DNA from 3 places in the Streptomyces sp. NPDC001604 genome. Region 2 is predicted to be linked to each of the others. Evidence: riboswitches for the same ligand, from Rfam matches in the RefSeq annotation. Region 2 holds a riboswitch; each other region holds the start of a gene.

Region 1 (6,760 bases), on a different contig from region 2:
GGGCGGGTTGACCTCGGACTTGGCGACGGCCTCGTTGGATAGGTTCCAGGCGGCCAGCCACTTGGCGTACTGGCCGTTCTTGATCAGGTAGTTGATGGCGTCGGCGAGCGGCTTGGCGAGGCCGCTGTCCTTCTTGGCGGTGGCGGCGATCAGGCCCTGCAACGAGGCGCCGGCGCCGGAGTAGGTGCCCGCGTTGCGCGTCGGATTGGGCGTGCCCGCGGACTGGGTGATGTGGTAGGCGATGCCGGGGTTGGGCCCGAAGAAGGAGTCGATCTTGCCGCTGTTGAGGGCCAGGTAGGTGCCGTTGCGGTCCGGGTAGTACTTGACGGTGAGCTTCTTGCCCTCGCTCTCCAGCTTCTTCTTCCACTCCAGGAGGATCTTCTCCTGGTTGGTGCCGGCGCCGACGGAGACGGTCTTTCCGGCGAGGTTCTCGTAGTTGCCGTCGAAGTTCCACTTGCCGGCCTTGAGCACCTCGAAGCCGAGGTTGTCCTTGCGGTAGGAGGCGAACTCGTACTTCTTCTTGCGCTCCTCGGTGTCGGTGACGTTCGAGAAGGCCACGTTCACCTTGCCGCTGTCGATGCCGACGAAGAGGTTCTCCCAGGTGAAGTTCTTCAGCTCGGGCTTCAGGCCGAGGACCGCGGCGACCAGGCGGCCGAAGTCGGGCTCGGCGCCGGTGAGGGTCTTCTGGTCGCTGCCGACGTAGGCCAACGGCGCGAAACCGGCGGGCAGGGCGCCGATGCCGATCTCCAGCTTGCCGCTGCTCTTGACGGACTTGGGCAGCTCCGCGCTGATCGACTTCACCTCGGAGACCTTGAGGCCGGTCTGCTTGGCGGCGCCGTTGGAGAGCTGTCCGACGGTCACGGTCCCGTCGGCCGCAGCGGTCGTGGTGGCCGCGTCGCTGTTCCCACCGCAGGCGGCGAGCCCGGTGGCGAGGGTGGCGACCGCGGTCGCCGCGGTGATGCCGCGTATCAGGCTGCGTCGGGTGAAGTGGACAGACATGGCCGTTCCTTGTCGCTGAGAGGGTGAGGAGGTGGTGGCGTGGGGGGAAGTCGTGGGGCGCGGCAGGTGCCTCAGGGGTCAGAGGACCTTGCTGAGGAAGTCCCTGGTGCGCTCGTGCTGCGGCTTGTCGAGGACCTCGGAGGGCGGGCCCTGTTCGACGATCCTTCCGCCGTCGATGAAGACGACCCGGTCGGCGATCTCGCGGGCGAAGCCGATCTCGTGGGTGACGATGACGAGCGTGGTGCCGCTGGTCGCCAGGTCCTTGATGACGGCGAGGACCTCGCCGACCAGTTCGGGATCGAGGGCGGAGGTGGGCTCGTCGAAGAGGATGACGCCGGGGCGCAGGGCGAGGGCGCGGGCGATGGCGACGCGCTGCTGCTGGCCGCCGGAGAGCTGGCGCGGGTAGGCGCCGGTCTTGTCGGCGAGACCGACCCGGCCGAGCAACTCGCGGGCCAGTTCCTGTGCTTCGGACTTGGTGAGCCTGCCGGTGGCGACCGGGGCGGCGGCCACGTTGTCCAGGACCGTCAGATGCGGGAAGAGGTTGAAGTTCTGGAAGACGAAGCCGATGCGGCCGCGCTGGGTGAGGATGGCCCGCTCACTCAGTTCCTTCAGCCGCTCGCCCTCCCGCTTCACTCCGACCAGTTCGCCGTTGATGCTGACGTGGCCGATCTCCGGCTTCTCCAGGTGGTTGATGACCCGCAGCAGGGTGGACTTGCCGGAGCCGGACGGGCCGAGGATCACGGTCACCTCGCCCGGCCGCACCGTCAGGTCGATGCCGTTGAGGACGCGGTGGGCGCCGTACCACTTGTGCACGTCGTGCACCTCGACGGTGGCGGCCTCGACGCCGGCCAGCGGCTCGAGGGTCTTCGCGCTCATACGGCGACCTCCCTGCGGATACGGGCTCGCAGGTCGGTGAGACCGGTGCGGAGCTTCTGCAACGGTGTCGGCGGCAGGCTGCGGGTGGCACCCCGGGCGTAGTACCGCTCGACGTAGAACTGGATGACGGAGACGACGCTGGTCAGGATCAGGTACCAGACGGTGGCGACCAGCAGCAGCGGCACGATGTCGCCGGGGTAGGTGGCGCCCATGGACTGCGCGGTGCCGAACAGGTCGAGCAGGGAGACGTAGAAGACCAGCGAGGTGCTCTTGATCAGGCCGATGAGCTGGTTGACGTAGTTCGGGGTGATGGAGCGCAGCGCCTGCGGGAAGACGATCTTCGTGAACTGGTAGCTCTTCGGCAGGCCCAGGGCCGCCGCCGCCTCGTGCTGGCCCTGGTCGACGGAGAGGATGCCGCCGCGGACGACCTCGGCCGCGTAGGCCGCCTCGTTGAGGCTGAGGCCGATGACGGCGACGACCATGTCGGTGGCCAGTTTGGACTCGTCGAAGGAGAGGAAGGCCGGTCCGAAGGGGACGCCGACGCTCAATGTCTTGTACAGGGCGCTGAAGTTGTAGAGGAAGAGCAGCACCACGATGAGCGGGATGGAGCGCAGCGCCCAGATGTAGGTCCAGCTGACGGCCCGCAGCACCGGGCTCTTCGAGAGCCGGGCCAGGGCGAGAACGATACCGCCGGCCAGGCCCAACACCGCGCTGTAGGCGGCGACTTCGAGGGTGATGACCAGGCCGTCGAGGATGTTCGGCCGCAGGAACCAGTAGCCGAAGCGGTCCCACTGGTAGAACGGGTTGGTCGTCAGGCCGTGCACGAACTGGGCCGCGAGGACCAGGACGACGGCGGTGGCGATCCAGCGTCCCGGCCTGCGCAGCGGCAGGACGCGCTGTGCGGCGAGGGGATTTGACGGTTCGTCGGCGGGCGGCGCATCGGCGAGGGCGACGGCGGCGCCAGGGGGTTCACTCATGGTGGGCTCCGGCGGAGTCGGACACCCCACAGGCCGCGGCAGCCGTGCGCTGCAGCGACTTGCTCAGCGCACGGGTGGACGGGGGCACCGGGGGCGGGGAGGACAACGGCACACCGCGCGGGCGGTGTTCGTCAGGGAGTGCGGGGGCTGTGGGGAGGTGTCAGCCCCGACAGCGGGCACGGCCCGGTGCGGTACACAGTGCGCTGTTCACACGGAGCAGATCGACGGCACGGTCGGCGGCGAACAGGTTCAGCAGGTTCGCGTACGGCTGTACGCAGCCCTGAGGGCGGCGTGCGGCCGTCCTGGGAGCTGCGTACATGGCGTCACCGTCACTGTTCCGGCCCCTGAGGGCCTCGCGCTTACCGAAACGTCATCCGGTCCGGTCGTCACCTGGGGCACCCCACCGCGGAGCGAGGGTTGCCGGTCAGCCAGCCAGGGCTTGTCGCTGACACTCATGACCGTTCTGGTTGGTAGTTAAAACAATTGCCCGACGGAATGTCAACGCCGGTCCACTGTGTGGAACGGCTCAATCCCTGTTGACCTGCGGGTCTGTCCCGTTTCCTTCGGATGCATGGGCCGCCCAGTCCAGGATCTGGACAGCGGCTCCGGCGGCCTCCAGACCCTGGCAACGGGCGTGGTGGCGCCGGGCGATGCCGTCCAGGTCGAGATGGGCACCGAAGGCCGGATGGGCGGCCAGCCGGCGGGCGTAGGCCCACAGGGTGGGATGGGCGGCGATCCGCTGGACGGCACCTGCGTCCAGATGATTGCGGTGCACGGTGTCGAGTTGGACCAGCGCGACCCACAACTCGACGTCCGCGGCGGTGATTTCGTCGCGGATCATGTACGTCCGCCCGACCAGCCACCGCTCCAGTGCACCGAGCGTTTCGAGCAGCGTCTCGAGCGCCGCCGCGCGCTCCGACTCCTCACCGCCGGCCGATCCGGCGCACTGCGCGGCGTCCTCGATGCCCTGCGCGCACATCCGCTCGACGGCCTCGATCTCCGACTCCGCGCCGCACGGGTAGGGCGAGGGGCGATCGCTGCCGAAGCGGCGGGCGAGGTCGCGCATGATGTCCGGGGCGTGCGTGCTGACGATCCGTCCGGACCAGTCGTCGCTGAGCACGGGCGCGACGGCCGGGCCGGTGTAGTGGTGCGCGCTCGCCTCGTACAGCGGGCGCAGGGCGCGGTGGCCGCCTTCCGGGGTGTCGGGGACGGCGGGCAGGAAGGTCGCCGGACAGACGGTGTCCAGACCGAGCAGGCTGTGGGTGACGGCGATGCGCAGGCCGTCGGGACACGCGGTCGACAGATGGAGGCGGTAGCGGCCCGGTACGGCGTAGTGGCCGCTGCGGGCGTCGCTGCCGATCCGGCCGCGGAAGGCGGGCGCGGGCCGGGCGGAGGTGTGGGCGGCCAGAGGTGTGATGGACATGGAACTCCCCGGGAGAGGGCGCGGACGTACGCGCGGCGGATGCGACGTCGGGCGGACTCAGCCCTGGGGGCTGATCGCACTGCAGACACGCTGCAGATCGATGTGACGGCGGGAGGTGAGGAGAGGCGGACGGATCACTCGGACAGTGACCGGCTCAAGGCGCCCCATGCGTTTCCCTACCTATTCACTAGGATTCTCCTCTGGAGTGTCGGTCCCGCTCGGAGCCACGTCAAGAGGGCCGTCCCGCAATGCGGACAGCGCAGTGGACACACTCCTGGCCCTGACGGCGTCGCCGTCTAGTTCTTCTGCAGGGAGCGGGTCACGCCCGCGATGACGGCCGTCGTCAGCACCCAGCCGAAGGCGATCAGCAGATAGGCCAGCCACTGGAGGGTGCCGCTCGTCCAGTACCAGGTGGTGCGCTGGCCCAGACCGCCGATCGGGATCAACAGGTCGAGGGTGTAGACGAGGGGCTGGAACCGTGGCCCCTCGCCCGCCTGCACCCGTGTGGGGCTGTGAGCTCTGAACGTCATGGTCCCCAGCAGGGTCAGCACGAGCAGCCAGACACCCGCCAGCCAGGGCCGGTAGCCGTAGCCCACGGTCGCGTCCAGCAACTGGCCCCACGCACGGGCCGCCGGCCGCAGCGTGCGCCGCCGGTGCCGCTGCTTGGCCAGCAGCACCCGGCGGGCGTCGCCGTCATGGCCGGCCTTGCGGTACCAGCTCGCCAACTGCTCGTACGGCTGGGGGCTGTAGCCGGGGCTGCACCGTACCCACCGCAGGCGGTGCGCCACGGAGTCCGGCCACCCCACCGCCTCCCGCCGATCGCCCGCCACGGTCACCTTGATGGAGCCGTAGACGAAGCCGTCCAGCTCCACCGTCCGCGGCCAGCTGTGCTCGTTGTCGTGGAGATACGACACCTGCGCGCCCCGCAGGTCCACCGCCTGGGACGGCGGGCGGGCCAGGTTGAGGTCGAAGTCGACGGCCTGCATGAGCGCACACAGCAGGGCCGGGCCGTCACCCTCGGGAGGCCCGTTCAGGACGGCTCCCTGGAAGGTCACGTTGTCCGAGACCCGGGTACCGCGCAGACGCACGGTGCCGTTCGCGGTGAAGCCCCGGGAGAACTCGAGCGTCGAAGCCACGGCGTTGTCCAGGGCGAGGGCCACCCCGCGCGGACCGGGGCGCTCCAGCTGCGCGCCCTGCATGAACAGCCCGCCCGGCAACTGTGCGCCCAGCAGCCGCACTTCACCGTGCGCGACGAAGCCGCCCCCGCAGAAGAGGCCTCCGTCCGTGACCAGGCCACCAGCGGACAGGGCCCACCCCTCGGGGGCGAGCAGTCGGGCCTTGTTGAGGTTCACTCCGCCGGTCACGTGCGCGTGGGTTTGGGAGAGGGCGCTGAGCTCCCGGTGGAAGGCGGAGACCGGACCGGCCTCCACGGTCGACCCCAGCAGGTCGAGACGTCCCTCGATGCGGGCCGACCCGGCTTCGAGGCCGGGTATCCGGCTGCGGGTGATCGCGACGGTGCGGGTCTCGGCCCCGAAGAGGCTGACGTCCTGCTCGAACCAGCAGTCCTCGATCCAGAGAGGGTGATCGATCCGCGCACCGGCCAGGTTGACCCGGCCGGTTATCCGCGCGCCCGCAAGCGCCAGGGCTCCCACCGCGCCGGGCTGCACCGAGTGCACACCGAGCAGCAGCGCGACGATCACTTCGGCCCGGACGGTACGCCCGGCCCCCCACTGCCCACCGTCGGCCACCCGGTCGTCCTCGCCCACACCGGACCGCAGATCCACGCGGCGCCCTTCGGGAAACGCATCCCACAACTCACGTTCCGGAGAGGTCAGTTCGTCGTATGACAGCACACCGACAGAGTAGTGAGCCGACTGCTTGACGCCGCCGAACGGGGCCGGGTCGGGCGTCATGCGGGCACGTTGATGCCCTCCTCGGCGACCTTGCCGTCCGTGGAGGCGCCGGAGGCGATCCCGTACGTCGGCTGCGGCACCGACGTCGGCTCCAGGAGTACCGAGCGGCGGCCGTCCACGCCCACCGGCACGTCGCCGTCGATGGTGACGCGGCGCAGGGTGCGCGGGTGGTCACCGGAGTCGTCGACGCCGTAGTGCTGGGTGGCCCGGTTGTCCCAGACGGCGACGTCGCCGGAGCGCCACTGCCAGCGGACGGTGTTCTCCGGGCGCTCGACGTGCGACTGGAGGACACCGATGATCGCCCGCGAGTCGGGGCCGCGCAGGCCGACCAGGCGCTTGACGAAGCCGCCCAGCACCAGGGCGCGTTCCCCGGTCTCCGGGTGCACGCGCACCACCGGGTGGTCGGTGCGGAACTTCGTGGAGGTGAACACCTTGCGGTGCTGCTCCAGTTCGCCGGCGCGGGCCTCGGGGCGCGCCTCCGCGTAGTCGTAGTCGTTGGTGTGCTCGGCCCGCAGGTTGTCCGCCAACAGCTTGAGGGCGTCGGGGAGTTCGGCGTAGGCGGCGGCCGTGTT
Region 2 (6,760 bases):
ACGCCCTGCTGGACGACGAGCGGGCCCTCGCCCACGACCCGGTGACGGTGAACAGGTTGCGCAGGGTGCGCGAGACCCGCCGAGCGGAGCGCTGACGGCCGGCGCTCCCCTGAGCCATGGGTGCGCCCTGCCCTGCGCGGTTATGGTCACCGTATGGGCACCCATACGGACACGGACTCGACGCACTCCATGGACCCCCTGCCGACGCCCGCCACACAGGCGGGCCGGGACGGGCTCGCCGCGATCCTCGCGAACCCCGCGAAAGCGGTGGTCGGCCTGGACTTCGACGGCACCCTCGCCCCGATCGTCGCGGACCCCGAGCAGGCCCGCGCCCACCCGGAGGCGCTGCCCGCGCTGGCCGCCCTCGCCCCGCGGATCGCCTCCGTCGCGGTGGTCACCGGCCGCCCGGCCGGCGTCGCCGTGCGGAACGGCGGCTTCGGGGGCGTCCCCGGCCTGGAGCACCTGGTCGTCCTCGGCCACTACGGCGCCGAACGCTGGGACGCGGTCAGCGGCAACGTCAGCGCACCCGCCCCCCACCCCGGCGTCGCCGCGGTCCGCGCCGAACTCCCCGGCTTCCTCGACCGCATCGGCGCCTGGCAGGGCACCTGGATCGAGGAGAAGGGCCGCGCCGTAGCGGTCCACACCCGCCGCGCCTCGGACCCCCAGGCCGCCTTCGAGGCCCTGCGCGCCCCCCTCACCGACCTCGCCACCCGCCACGGCCTGATCGTCGAACCCGGCCGCCTGGTCCTCGAACTGCGCCCGCCGGGCGTGGACAAGGGAGTGGCCCTCCTGGAGTACGTCCGCGAGATCGACGCCTCGGCGGTCCTCTACGCAGGCGACGACCTCGGCGACCTCCCCGCCTTCGCCGCCGTCGAGAAACTCCGCTCCGACGGCACCCCCGGCCTCCTCGTCTGCAGCGGCAGCGACGAGGTGACGGAACTGCGCGAGCGCGCGGACCTGGTGGTGGACGGCCCAGAGGGCGTCGTACGCCTGCTGCGAGCCCTGGCGGCGCAGCTCGGCCTTTCAGCCCGTCCGGCGTCTGAGGACAAGGCCCCTTAAGGGCCGAGAAGGCGGGGGTCTGGGGGCGGCAGCCCCCAGACCTCACCCCCGCAAAGCCTCCAGCTGCTCAAGAAACCACTGCGCCGGCGGCAACGCCGTGGCTGCTGCGGCGAGCCGCTTGCTGCGCTCCGCCCGCTCAGCCGCCGACAGGCACAACGCGGCGTGCAGCGCCTGCGCCGTCCCGATCACGTCGTACGGGTTCACCGTGATCGCGTCCTCGCCCAGCTCGGCGTGCGCGCCCGCCTCGCGCGACAGCACCAGCGCGCAGCCCTCGTCGGAGACGACCGGCACCTCCTTCGCGACCAGGTTCATGCCGTCCCGGATCGGGTTGACGAGGGCCACGTCGGCCAGCCGGTAGGCGGCCAGCGAACGCGCGAAGTCGTCCTTGACGTGCAGCACGACCGGCGTCCAACCGGGCGTCCCGAAGTGGGAGTTGATCTCCTGAGCCACCCGCTGCACCTCGGCCGTGTAGTCGCGGTACACGGCGAGGTCCTGCCGGGAGGGATAGGCGAACGCCACGTGCACGACCCGCTCACGCCACTCGGGGTGGTCCTCCAGCAGCTGCCGGTACGCCAGCAGCCCGCGCACGATGTTCTTCGACAGCTCGGTGCGGTCGACCCGCACGACGGTCCTGCGCCCGGCGCCGATCTCCTCCTTCAGCGCGGCCATCCGCTCGGCCACATCGGCCTCGTGCGAGCGCTTGCGCAGGAAGTCCGCGTCGGCGCCCAGGCCGTGCACGCCGATCTCCGTGCCCCCGAGGCCGCCCACCACCGCCGTGGCGCACGCCGTGAACGCGTCCGCCCAGCGCCGGGTCAGAAAGCCCAGCCGGTCGGCGCCCAGCATGCCGTGCAGAAGCTGCTCGGCGATGTCGTCCGGCAGCATCCGGAAGTAGTCCACCGGCGCCCACGGCGTGTGCGAGAAGTGCCCGATCCTGAGGTCCGGCCGCAGCTCCCGCAGCATCCCCGGCACCAGGCACAGGTGGTAGTCCTGCACCAGCACCGCCGCGCCCTCGGCCGCCTCCTGGGCCAGCGCCTCGGCGAAGGCCCGGTTGTAGGTCTCGTAGGACGCCCACTGCCGCCGGAACTCCGCGTCGAAGTCCGGCTCCAGGGGCGTCTGGTACAGCATGTGGTGCACGAACCACAGCACCGAGTTCGCGATGCCGTTGTACGCGTCGGCGTGCACGTCGGCCGGGATGGCCAGCATCCTCACCCCGTCCTCGCCGACCCCGCGCCGTACCGCCTCGCGGTCGCCGTCGGACAGTGCCGAGCACACCCACAGGGCGTCCGCGTCGGGCCCGATCGCGGAGAGGCCGGAGACCAGCCCGCCGCCGCCGCGCCTGGCGGCCAGCGAGCCGTCCTCCTGTACTTCGTACGAGACCGGGCCGCGGTTGGACGCGACCAGCACCTGATGACCAGCGCCGTTCGTGGAAGCCATACGCCTCAACCTAGCCCGGCCCGTAAACGCTCAAACGTATGTCTGGGCTCTGCGGGTGGACCGTATACACCGCCCAGGCCGCGTAACGCGCCGCCTCAGGCGACCTTGCGCGACGCGTACTCCGCGATCTCCACCATCGGCGGCCGCTCCTCCGTGTCCACGGAGTAGGTGCGCGGCTCGAAGCCGTCCTCGCCCCGTTCGAACTGGGTGAGGGAGGGACGGATGAGGTGGCCGCGGGCCAGCCTCAGCTGTGCCGTGCGGTAGATCGCGGCGGACATCCGGCCCAGCGCCTGCCCGTCCTGGTGACGGTGCTTGCGCACCCCGACGTCCACCTGGGCGAGCGCGTCGAGGCCCACCAGGTGCAGGGCGTCCACCAGCATGCCCAGCTCGACGCCGTACCCGACGGGGAACGGCAGCTGTTCCAGCAGGCTGCGGCGGGCCGCGTACTCGCCGCCGAGCGGCTGCACGAAGCCCGCCAGCTGCGGCCAGTGCATGTTCAGCAGCGGACGCGCCATCAGCTCGGTGACCCGGCCGCCCTGGCCCTGGGCGCCGGCCAGCGGACGGTCGTACATGCCCTTGACCAGGTCGACCCCCGGCTCGGTGAGCAGCGGGCCGACGATCCCGGAGACGAAGTCGGAGGAGAACTCCTTCAGGTCGGCGTCGATGAAGCAGACGATGTCCCCGCTCGTGACCAGGAGCGAGCGCCACAGCACCTCGCCCTTGCCGGGGACGGTCGGGATGCTGGGCAGGATGTCGTCACGGTGGACGACCCTGGCCCCGGCCGCCGCGGCGACCTCGGACGTGCGGTCGGTGGACCCGGAGTCGACGACGACGATCTCGTCGACGAGCGGGACCTGCTGCATCAGGTCGTGACGGATGATCGCGACGATGTCGCCAACCGTCTCCTCCTCGTTGAGCGCGGGCAGCACGACGCTGACCGACTGCCCGGTGCGCTGCTTGGCGGCCAGGATCTGGTGGAGAGGGCGATCGGTCAGGGACCAGGAGCGGGTGCTCAGCCAGCGCTCGACTTCTTCCAGCACGTAGGCGGCTCCTCTGCGTTCTCTCGGCGAAAGCCGGATCATCATGTGATCCATCTCGCGGTTCGGACGACTATCTCAACTGTCCTGGCCTTCGGTTACAGTCTTGAACAACGCTGGTGACCATCGCATGTCGGGGGTCGTCCAGCGTTGAACGAGTTGAACAACCGAATACCGCTCATCCAGAGGGGCAGAGGGATACGGCCCGATGAAGCCCCGGCAACCCTCCAGCCGGTCTCGTACCGATCGATGCCGATCGTTCCGCGAGGCTCCCGGCTAGGGAAGGTGCCAAATCCGTCTCACGGCGAGATGCGTCGTGAGGAAGATGAGGAGAAAGGGCCTCGCCTCACATGGCTGCGCAGACTGTTGCAAGCACCACCGACTCCACGACCGTCGACCTCGGTCCCGCCGCGGCGCTTTCCTGCCGCGAGTGCGGTCACCAGGTGCCTCTCGGCCCGGTCTTCGCCTGCGAGGAGTGTTTCGGCCCGCTCGAGATCGCGTACGACTTCTCGGCCTACGACGCCGAGGAACTCCGCAAGCAGATCGAGGCGGGTCCCGCGAACATCTGGCGTTATGCGCCCCTGCTGCCCGTCCCGGCGGACGTGGCGGACAAGCCCAACATCAACCCCGGTTGGACCAAGCTCGTCCAGGCCGACAACCTCGCCCGCGAACTGGGCGTCGACGCCGGCAAGCTGTTCGTGAAGGACGATTCCGGCAACCCGACGCACTCCTTCAAGGACCGGGTCGTCGCCCAGGCCATCGAGGCCGCGCGCGCCTTCGACTTCACCACCCTGTCCTGCTCGTCCACCGGCAACCTGGCCGGTGCGGTGGGTGCCGCGGCCGCCCGCGCCGGCTTCCGTTCCTGCGTGTTCATCCCGCACGACCTGGAGCAGGGCAAGGTCGTCATGGCCGCGGTCTACGGCGGCGAGCTCGTCGGCATCGAGGGCAACTACGACGACGTGAACCGCTTCTGCTCCGAGCTGATCGGCGACCCGGCCGGCGAGGGCTGGGGCTTCGTCAACGTCAACCTGCGGCCGTACTACGCCGAGGGCTCCAAGACCCTGGCGTACGAGATCTGCGAGCAGCTCGGCTGGCGGCTGCCGGACCAGCTGGTCGTGCCGATCGCCTCCGGCTCGCAGCTCACGAAGATCGACAAGGGGCTGCAGGAGCTGATCAAGCTCGGGCTCGTCGAGGACAGGCCGTACAAGATCTTCGGGGCGCAGGCCGAGGGGTGCAGCCCTGTCTCCGTCGCGTACAAGGCGGGGCACGACGTCGTGAGGCCGCAGAAGCCGAACACGATCGCCAAGTCGCTGGCCATCGGCAACCCGGCGGACGGTCCCTATGTGCTGGACATCGCCCGCCGTACCGGTGGGGCGGTGGAGGACGTGAACGACGAGCAGATCGTGGACGCGATTCGGCTGCTCGCCCGGACCGAGGGGATCTTCGCGGAGACCGCCGGTGGGGTGACCGTGGGCGTGACGCGCAAGCTCATCGAGAACGGCGTGCTCGACCCGACCCTGACGACGGTCGTCCTCAACACCGGTGATGGTCTGAAGACGCTGGATGCGGTGGCCGACACCGGGCTCACCGCGACGATTCGGCCGAGCCTCGAGTCGTTCCGCGAGGCTGGACTCGCGTAGTCGCGCCCCGCGGCGGAGCCGCAATCGGACACAGCCCCGCGCGCCCCTAAATCCCTGACCGGAGGTTCATCGTGAGCGTCAACGTTCGTATCCCCACCATCCTGCGTACCTACACCGGCGGGCAGGCCGAGGTCACCGCCGAAGGCGGCACCCTCGGCGAGGTCATCGCCGATCTCGAGAAGAACCACACCGGGATCGCCGCTCGCGTTCTCGACGACCAGGGCAAGCTGCGCCGCTTCGTCAACGTCTACGTGAACGACGACGACGTGCGGTTCGAGCAGGGGCTGGAGACGGCGACTCCGGACGGGGCGGGCGTCTCGATCATTCCGGCCGTCGCCGGAGGCTGACCGGAAACAGGTCGAACGACCGATTATTACCGTAGGTAACGTCGGTTACGAAGTGTTCATCGAATTGCCCCCTCCGTGAGAGAAGCGGAGGGGGCAATTCTGCATGGTTGAGCACGGTACAGTTGGGGAACCGCTCGACTCCGCTTGCCGCATGCATATGAGTTCTCGCTTCTCGGGCAGCGAGAAGTAGCCAAAGTGTGCAGGTTTTTTGCGTCTTATGCTCCATTTATGGGGCCCGACTTGCCCTGAATCCGGGTGAATTCTCCCTAAAGTCCCGACCGGTCGTGCCCGGAATTCTCGTCCGATTGACCTGTTGCAGACGGCAGTTGGACAGATACATTCAGCCGCGGTCGACGCGTTCCGGCGCACGCCCCCAACCGTGGGGGGTGAGGTCTGACCCGGATCCGCGAAGTGTGGATCTGTGCAAGGGCCAGTAATAGGGGAGTTAGGCATGGCTCAGGGCACCGTCAAGTGGTTCAACGCGGAGAAGGGGTACGGCTTCATCGCGGTCGACGGTGGTGCGGATGTTTTCGTCCACTACAGTGCGATTCAGATGGACGGCTACCGCACCCTGGAAGAGGGTCAGCGGGTCGATTTCGAGATCTCGCAGGGCCAGAAGGGGCCGCAGGCGGACATGGTCCGTCTGGCGGCCGGCTGAAGCACGCGCCGGGTTAATCGCAGCGACGTTCTTCTGTTCTTGATCGAAGGGTCCGCACCTCACGGGGCGGGCCCTTCGGCATGTCCGGGACGGGGCGGGCGCGGCCCAGCCTCCGAGAGCCGCTTGCGCCCGCCCGTCGCCCGACCACCACCCCTCAACGAGCCCGCTCCGCGGGCGCACCTTGCGCCCACCCGTCGCCCGACCACCACCCCTCAACGAGCCCGCTCCGCGGGCGCACCTTGCACTCGGTGGGGTCGAGTGCTAATCATTGGCGTTAGCACTCTGAAGGTGAGAGTGACAAAGATGGACCGGGTCGGTGAGGCCCGCAGGCCGGGTGGGGCAAGGAACCCACGGGTCGGCGAGCCGTCCGTCGCGGGCGCGGGCGCGGTCCGAAGGAATCACCCCCAGTCCTGGAGGGACCACTTCACATGGCCAAGATCATCGCGTTCGACGAGGAGGCGCGGCGCGGCCTCGAGCGCGGCATGAACCAGCTCGCGGACGCCGTGAAGGTGACGCTCGGCCCCAAGGGCCGCAACGTCGTCCTCGAGAAGAAGTGGGGCGCCCCCACGATCACCAACGATGGTG
Region 3 (6,760 bases), on a different contig from region 2:
CCCAGCCGGCGGGCCGCAGAACATAGGCCGCGGCCGCCACGTCGAGCGGATCCGCGGCCGGGGGCGGCGAGCCGGAGTCGAGAGCGCCGGTGAGTTCCGGCTGGGCCTCTCTCAGCTTCTCCCCGATGCGCTGCCGGAACAGCGGATCGGTCTCCAGCGCGGCCGCCATCGCGTTGCCGGCGAACTTGGCCCGCCGGTTCGGTGCGAAACGGGCGTACTGCCTGAGCTGTGCGGGCAGTTCGGCGACGGTCAGCCCGCCGAAGCCGTCCGAGACGATCTGGACGACCTTGCGGCGCACTCCGTCGGGCAGCGGACGGTCAAGCACCTCGGCGGTGCCGTCGTCCGGCCCCCCGCCTGTGGTCTCCACCATCCGTCACACCCCATTACCTGTGGGGCCGCTCCCTCAGGAGTCGGCGCCCGGCCTGTCCACGAGTTCCACCTGATCCACCGCGTTGCACCAGCGACAGCGCACCGACTCGATGGTCTCACTGACCACCTCGCGCTCCTCGACCTTGGGCTCTCCGGCCAGATCGAGGTGGACGTACTCGACCACCTTCGACGAGCGGGTCACGTCGAAACGCGTGAGGTTGCCGCAGAGGGTGCAGCGCCACCGCGTCGTGGCGGTCGGGAGGGGAACCGTCATCGTGCCTGTGCTCTTTCCTTCTAGGCCTTCTATTGTCAGTGACGCCCGAGCTTCCCCGGGCGTGTGGCTCGTAACCCTACGGCCTGGTGCGGACTCGCCGCCCGTCCGTCCACGGCGGCGAGGCGGTCTGTGCGACTGCGTCCCGTTACGTCATGCTCTGTATTCATGATCGGCAAGTGGAGCACGACCGTCGGCAGAGCGATCCGGCGCCCCTCGGCGCCCATGACGCACACGCTGATCGCCCTGTGCTGTCTGCTCTTCGTCACCGGCCCCGCAGCCGGCCTCAATCCGGTCCACGGTTCCGGCGACGCGCTGCTCGCCGCCCAGCGCGCCTACTTCCACCACTGGGGCGTCGTCCCGGCCGAGCTGTTCCAGGGCTCCCCGAGGGCCGCCCTGACCCCCGCCACGGCCCTGTTCGTCCACGGCAGCTGGGTGCACCTGCTCGGCAACATGCTCTTCCTCTACGTCTTCGGGGCGATGACCGAGGAACGGATGGGCCGCGTCCAGTTCACGCTCTTCTACGTCGGCTGCGGCTACCTCGCCCTACTGGGGTACGCGGCGGCCAATGCCACCTCCCAGCAGTCCCTGGTGGGCGCGTCCGGGGCGATCTCGGCGGTCCTGGGCGCGTTTCTCTACCTGTTCCCCGGGGCGCGGGTGACCAGTCTCCTGCCGTTCCTCTTCTTCCTGCCCATGCGTTTCCCCGCCTGGGTCGTGCTGCCCTTCTGGGCGGCCCTGCAGTGGCTGGCGGCCGGGCGCGCGGCGACGGGACCGGGGGTGGCCTATCTGGCTCACCTGGTGGGCTTCGGCCTGGGCTTCGTCTACGCCTGGGTGCGATTCGGCCGTACGACTAGAGTGAGGTCCGCCCCAGCTCCGGCCCCCGAGGGAGAGAACCAGCCGTGATCACCGCGATCGTCCTCATCAAGACCAGCGTGGACCGGATCCCAGAGATCGCGGAGCGGATCGCTTCGCTGGAGAGCGTGAGTGAAGTCTTTTCCGTGACCGGAACGTATGACCTGATCGCGATGGTTCGGGTGAAGCAGCATGAGGATCTTGCCGATGTGATTCCCGGGAGCATCAGCAAGATCCCTGGTGTGGAGGCGACGGATACGCATGTTGCGTTTCGGACGTACTCGCAGCATGACCTGGAGGCTGCGTTTGCCATCGGGTTGGATTCTTGATCGACGCCTAGGCGTCTGCGGGGCGCGGTTCGTGTGCGACTGCGGGCCGTGTGTGGCTGGTCGCGCAGTTCCCCGCGCCCCTAAAAGGGGCGCTGCCCCTGGCGGCGGTCGAGATCAAACCGCCGGGACGCAGCGGCCGTCCTCCGTGCGGTACGTCCACTTCGCGCCGTCCGTCACCAGTTCCTTGACGGCGGTGACGAAGCGCTCGACGTGCTCGTCCGGGGTGCCGGCGCCGAAGCTGACGCGGATGGCGTTGAGGGACTTCTCGCCGGGGGCGGCCTCGGGGGCGCCGCACTCGCCCTGGGTCTGCGGGTCGCTGCCCAGGAGGGTGCGGACCAGCGGGTGGGCGCAGAAGAGGCCGTCGCGGACGCCGATGCCGTACTCGGCGGAGAGCGCGGCGGCGAAGTGCGAGCTGTTCCAGCCCTCGACGACGAAGGAGATCACGCCGACGCGAGGGGCGTCGTCACCGAAGAGGGACAGCACCTTCACCTGCGGCACCTCCGCCAGGCCCGCCCGCACCTTCTCGATCAGGTGCTGCTCGCGGGCGACCAGGGTGTCGAAGCCGGCCTCGGTGAGCGCCTTGCAGGCCGACGCGATGGAGTAGGCGCCGATCACGTTCGGCGAGCCGGCCTCGTGGCGGGCGGCGCTGTCGTGCCACTCCACGTCCACGCCGCCGTCCTCGCGCCGGGTGACCTTGCGGCTGGCGCCGCCGCCCGCGAGATAGGGGTCGGCGGCCTGCAGCCAGTCGGCGCGGCCGGCCAGTACGCCGGAGCCGAAGGGCGCGTACAGCTTGTGGCCGGAGAAGGCGACCCAGTCGACGTCGAGCTCCTGCACGGAGACCGGGTGGTGCGGGGCGAGCTGGGCGGCGTCCAGGACGATACGGGCGCCGTGCGCATGGGCCGCGGCCGCGAGCTCACGCACCGGCCACAGCTCGCCGGTGACGTTCGAGGCGCCGGTGACGCAGACCAGGGCCGGGCCGAAGGGGTCCCGGTCGGCGAGGGCCTTCTCCAGCGTCTCGACGGCCTGCTGCGGGGTGCGCGGGGCGTTGAGGCAGGTGACCCGGGCGTCCTTCCAGGGCAGCAGGGCGGCGTGGTGCTCGGTCTCGAAGACGAAGACCTGGCAGTCGGCCGGCAGGGCCTGCGCCAGCAGGTTGAGGGAGTCCGTGGTCGAGCGGGTGAAGATCAGCTGGTCGTCGGGCCGGCAGTCGAGGAACTCGGCGACCGTCCTGCGGGCGTTCTCGAACAGCTCGGTGGAGAGCTGCGAGAGGTAGCCGGCGCCGCGGTGGACGCTGCCGTAGTAGGGCGCGTACGCCGCGACGTCGTCCCACACCCGCTGGAGGGCCGGCGCGCTGGCCGCGTAGTCGAGCGCCGCATAGGTGACTTCGCCGCCCGTGACGAGCGGGACGGTGACATCCCGACCCAGAACGGGCAGCGGGGCACAAACCGAGGTGGCGGCGGCAGCGGTGGAGACGGACATGGCGGAACTCCCGTGTAAGCAGGTGGAATTCGCCCCGCGAGCGGTAGCGCTCAAGCAGGGGCGTGAAGGTGAAAAGGGGGATGCGGAGGCGGGGCTCTGCGGCCCTATCGCATTCGCTTGCTCACGGAAGGCTCCTCGACGACCAGGACCCCTGGTTGCTCGAGGGGTCCGCGCTTGCCGTAGACCTCGCTGCCTACGGCCTGGTCTTCACCCGGGGCACCCCGCCACGGACGGAGGGTTGCCGGACAGTCGGCCGGGGCCTCATGACTGTCACTCATGACCTGGGCAGGAACGTACGTGAAGTGATCGCGGTCCCGCAACTCGTGTCCGCATTGCGGGACCGCGCTCCCCTGCTATGCGTTGCTGGCCGCCACCCAGCGCTCCAGCGCCCGCTTGGCCGCGCCGGAGTCGATCGACTGGGCCGCCTTGTCCATGCCGGCCCGCAGCTGCTCGGCCAGCGTCCCGGGACCCGGGTCGAGGGCGACGAGGGCGGCCGCCGAGTTCAGCAGGACGGCGTCCCGTACGGGCCCCTTCTCGCCGTCGAGGAGCCTGCGGGCGACCTCCGCGTTGTACGACGGGTCGCCGCCGCGCAGGGCCTCCACCGGGACCAGCTCGATGCCGACGTCACGGGGGTCGAAGGTCTCCTCGGTGACCTTGCCGTCGCGGACGACCCAGACACGTGAGGTGGCCGTCGTGGTCAGCTCGTCGAAGCCGTCGTCGCCGCGGAAGACGAGGGAGGAGTTGCCGCGCTCGGCGAGGACCCCGGCGATGAGCGGCGCCAGGCGCGGGTCGGCGACACCGACCGCCTGTGCCCTCACCTTCGCCGGGTTGGTCAGCGGACCGAGGGCGTTGAAGGTCGTCCGGATGCCCAACTGGCCTCGGGCAGCGGCCACATGACGCAGCGCCGGGTGGAACTTGATGGCGAAGCAGAAGGTGATGCCGGCTTCCTCCGCGACCTCCGCCACCCGCTTCGGGGTCAGCTCCAGATTGACGCCCAGCTTCTCCAGCACGTCCGAGGCGCCGGACGCCGAGGAGGCGGCCCGGTTGCCGTGCTTGACGACCTTGGCGCCCGTGCCCGCGATGACGATCGCCGACATGGTGGAGATGTTCACCGTCTTCGCGCCGTCACCGCCCGTTCCGACGATGTCGACGGTCCGCCCCGGCACCTCGATCACGTTCGCGTGCTCGTACATCGTCCGGACGAGCCCGGTGATCTCCTCGACGGTCTCGCCCTTGGCACGCAGCGCCACCGCGAACCCGGCGATCTGGGCGTCGGTCGCCTCACCGCGCATGATCAGGTCCATCGCCCAAGCGGTGTCGTCGGCGCTGAGGTCGTGGCCGTCCAGCAGGCCGTTCAGCAGCAGGGGCCAGGAACGGCCCGCCGCGGTGTCGCCTCCAGCGGGGGTCACAGCGCTCATGAGGCCGCTCCTGGTCGTCGTAGAAGAAGAAAACGAGTGTGAGGCCACCCTATCCAGCTCAGGGCATGGAAAAGGGCCCCCGTCCGAAGACCGGACGGGGGCCCCTGCCGTGGCGTGGCGAGCCGCAGCGATCAGTGGTGGCCGTGGCCGCTCGTGATCTCCCTGTACTCCTCGACGGTGGGCTTCGGAATCTGGGACTCCTCGCCGTAGTACGCCTCGCTGAGCTTGGCGCGCAGTCGCTCGGAGCCCTTGACCTTGCGCTCGACGCCGTTCTCGTCGACCGTCGGGCCGATCTGGGCCGGCTTGTACTGCTCGTGCGCCGTGAGCGTGTGCAGGGCGTCCTGGCTGAGCGGCTCGTGCACCTCGATGAACTCACCGTGCGGCAGGCGCTTGATGATGCCCGACTCACGGCCGTGCAGCACCTTGTCCTTGTCGCGGCGCTGGAGGCCGAGGCAGATCCGCTTGGTTGCGAGGAACACGAGGACCGGCACGACGAAGAAGCCGACGCGCACGAACCAGGTGATCGCGTTGATCGACAGGTGGAAGTGCGTGGCCCACAGGTCGTTGCCGCCACCGATCATCAGCACGAAGTACCAGGAGACCCACGCGGCACCGAACGCGGTACGCGTCGGGGCGTTGCGCGGACGGTCCAGGATGTGGTGCTCGCGCTTGTCGCCGGTGACCCAGGACTCGATGAACGGGTAGACCGCGATCGCGACCAGGACCAGCGGGAAGATCACCAGCGGGATGAACACGCCCAGGACGAGCGTGTGGCCCCAGAGGTTGATCTCCCAGCCCGGCATCGTACGGATCAGGCCCTCGGAGAAGCCCATGTACCAGTCGGGCTGAGCGCCGGTGGACACCTGGTCCGGACGGTACGGGCCCATGGCCCAGATCGGGTTGATCGAGGCGATCGCCGCGATGGCCGTGATGACGCCGAAGACCAGGAAGAAGAAGCCGCCGGCCTTCGCCATGTACACGGGCAGCAGGGGCATGCCGACGACGTTGTTGTTCGTCTTTCCGGGGCCCGCGAACTGCGTGTGCTTGTGGTAGAAGACCAGGATCAGGTGGCCCACCATCAGGCCGAGCATGATGCCCGGCAGCAGCAGGATGTGGACCGAGTAGAACCGGGCCACGAAGTCGCCGCCCGGGAACTCGCCGCCGAAGAGGAACATCGACAGGTACGTGCCGACGATCGGCACGGACAGGATCGCGCCCTCCATGAAGCGGACACCGGTACCCGAGAGCAGGTCGTCCGGGAGCGAGTAACCGGTGAAGCCGGTGAACATGCCCAGGACGAGCAGCAGGAAGCCGAAGATCCAGTTGACCTCACGCGGCTTGCGGAACGCGCCGGTGAAGAACACACGCATCATGTGCACGAACATGCCCGCGAGGAAGATCAGCGCGGACCAGTGGTGGATCTGCCGGATCAGCAGACCACCGCGCACATCGAAGGAGATGTGCAGGGTCGAGTTGAACGCCTCGGACATCATCTGGCCCTGCAGCGGGATGTAGCTGCCGTGGTACTCCACCTCGTTCATCGACGGGTGGAAGAACAGCGTCAGATACACACCCGTGAGGATGAGGATGATGAAGCTGTACATGCACACTTCGCCCAACATGAACGACCAGTGGTCGGGGAAGATCTTGCGCATGTTGGTCTTGGCCAGGGAGTAGATCCCCAGCCGGCCGTCGGCCCAGTCGGCGACGCGCTCGCCGGCCGGCGCTTTGCCGCGCCGGGACTCGGTGTTCTCGTTGGTGCTCATCCGCGCTCCCAGAAAGCAGGACCGACGGGCTCTTCGAAGTCGCCGAGCGCCTCGAGGTAGCCCTGGTCGTTCACGCCGATGCGCAGCTGCGGCAGGGCGTGACCGGCGGGGCCGAAGATCACCCGGGCACCGTCGGACAGGTCGAAGGTGGACTGGTGGCAGGGGCACAGCACGTGGTGCGTCTGCTGCTCGTACAGCGAGATCGGGCAACCGACGTGGGTGCAGATCTTCGAGTACGCGACGATGCCCTCGTACGACCACTCGAGCTCGCGCTTGTCC

Evidence for each region. Region 2 has a riboswitch for S-adenosylmethionine ahead of thrC (threonine synthase). Riboswitches for the same ligand answer to the same signal wherever they lie in the genome.
Region 1: linked by a shared signal. The riboswitch ahead of ACFY1E_RS46040 (amino acid ABC transporter permease) and the one ahead of thrC (threonine synthase) in region 2 are both predicted to bind S-adenosylmethionine.
Region 3: linked by a shared signal. The riboswitch ahead of ACFY1E_RS00215 (aminotransferase class V-fold PLP-dependent enzyme) and the one ahead of thrC (threonine synthase) in region 2 are both predicted to bind S-adenosylmethionine.

What each region holds. Positions count from the first base shown of each region.
Region 1 covers NZ_JBIAUY010000031.1:20,027-26,786, reverse strand. The annotation lists gene ACFY1E_RS46050 (ABC transporter substrate-binding protein) at 1-999, opposite strand, end outside; gene ACFY1E_RS46045 (amino acid ABC transporter ATP-binding protein) at 1,078-1,875, opposite strand; gene ACFY1E_RS46040 (amino acid ABC transporter permease) at 1,872-2,852, opposite strand; SAM riboswitch class IV at 3,203-3,312, opposite strand; gene ACFY1E_RS46035 (glutathione S-transferase C-terminal domain-containing protein) at 3,379-4,275, opposite strand; gene ACFY1E_RS46030 (putative leader peptide) at 4,333-4,443, opposite strand; gene ACFY1E_RS46025 (oxidoreductase) at 4,572-6,128, opposite strand; gene ACFY1E_RS46020 (TauD/TfdA dioxygenase family protein) at 6,185-6,760, opposite strand, start outside.
Region 2 covers NZ_JBIAUY010000028.1:8,707-15,466, forward strand. The annotation lists gene ACFY1E_RS44595 (DUF3263 domain-containing protein) at 1-95, shown strand, start outside; gene otsB (trehalose-phosphatase) at 154-1,059, shown strand; gene ACFY1E_RS44605 (trehalose-6-phosphate synthase) at 1,102-2,493, opposite strand; gene ACFY1E_RS44610 (glucosyl-3-phosphoglycerate synthase) at 2,589-3,533, opposite strand; SAM riboswitch class I at 3,706-3,862, shown strand; gene thrC (threonine synthase) at 3,881-5,170, shown strand; gene ACFY1E_RS44620 (MoaD/ThiS family protein) at 5,242-5,517, shown strand; gene ACFY1E_RS44625 (cold-shock protein) at 5,969-6,175, shown strand; gene groL (chaperonin GroEL) at 6,604-6,760, shown strand, end outside.
Region 3 covers NZ_JBIAUY010000001.1:40,252-47,011, forward strand. The annotation lists gene ACFY1E_RS00195 (NYN domain-containing protein) at 1-370, opposite strand, end outside; gene ACFY1E_RS00200 (hypothetical protein) at 404-643, opposite strand; gene ACFY1E_RS00205 (rhomboid family intramembrane serine protease) at 809-1,543, shown strand; gene ACFY1E_RS00210 (Lrp/AsnC family transcriptional regulator) at 1,540-1,821, shown strand; gene ACFY1E_RS00215 (aminotransferase class V-fold PLP-dependent enzyme) at 1,936-3,297, opposite strand; SAM riboswitch class IV at 3,463-3,579, opposite strand; gene trpD (anthranilate phosphoribosyltransferase) at 3,651-4,715, opposite strand; gene ACFY1E_RS00225 (cytochrome bc complex cytochrome b subunit) at 4,847-6,481, opposite strand; gene ACFY1E_RS00230 (Rieske 2Fe-2S domain-containing protein) at 6,478-6,760, opposite strand, start outside.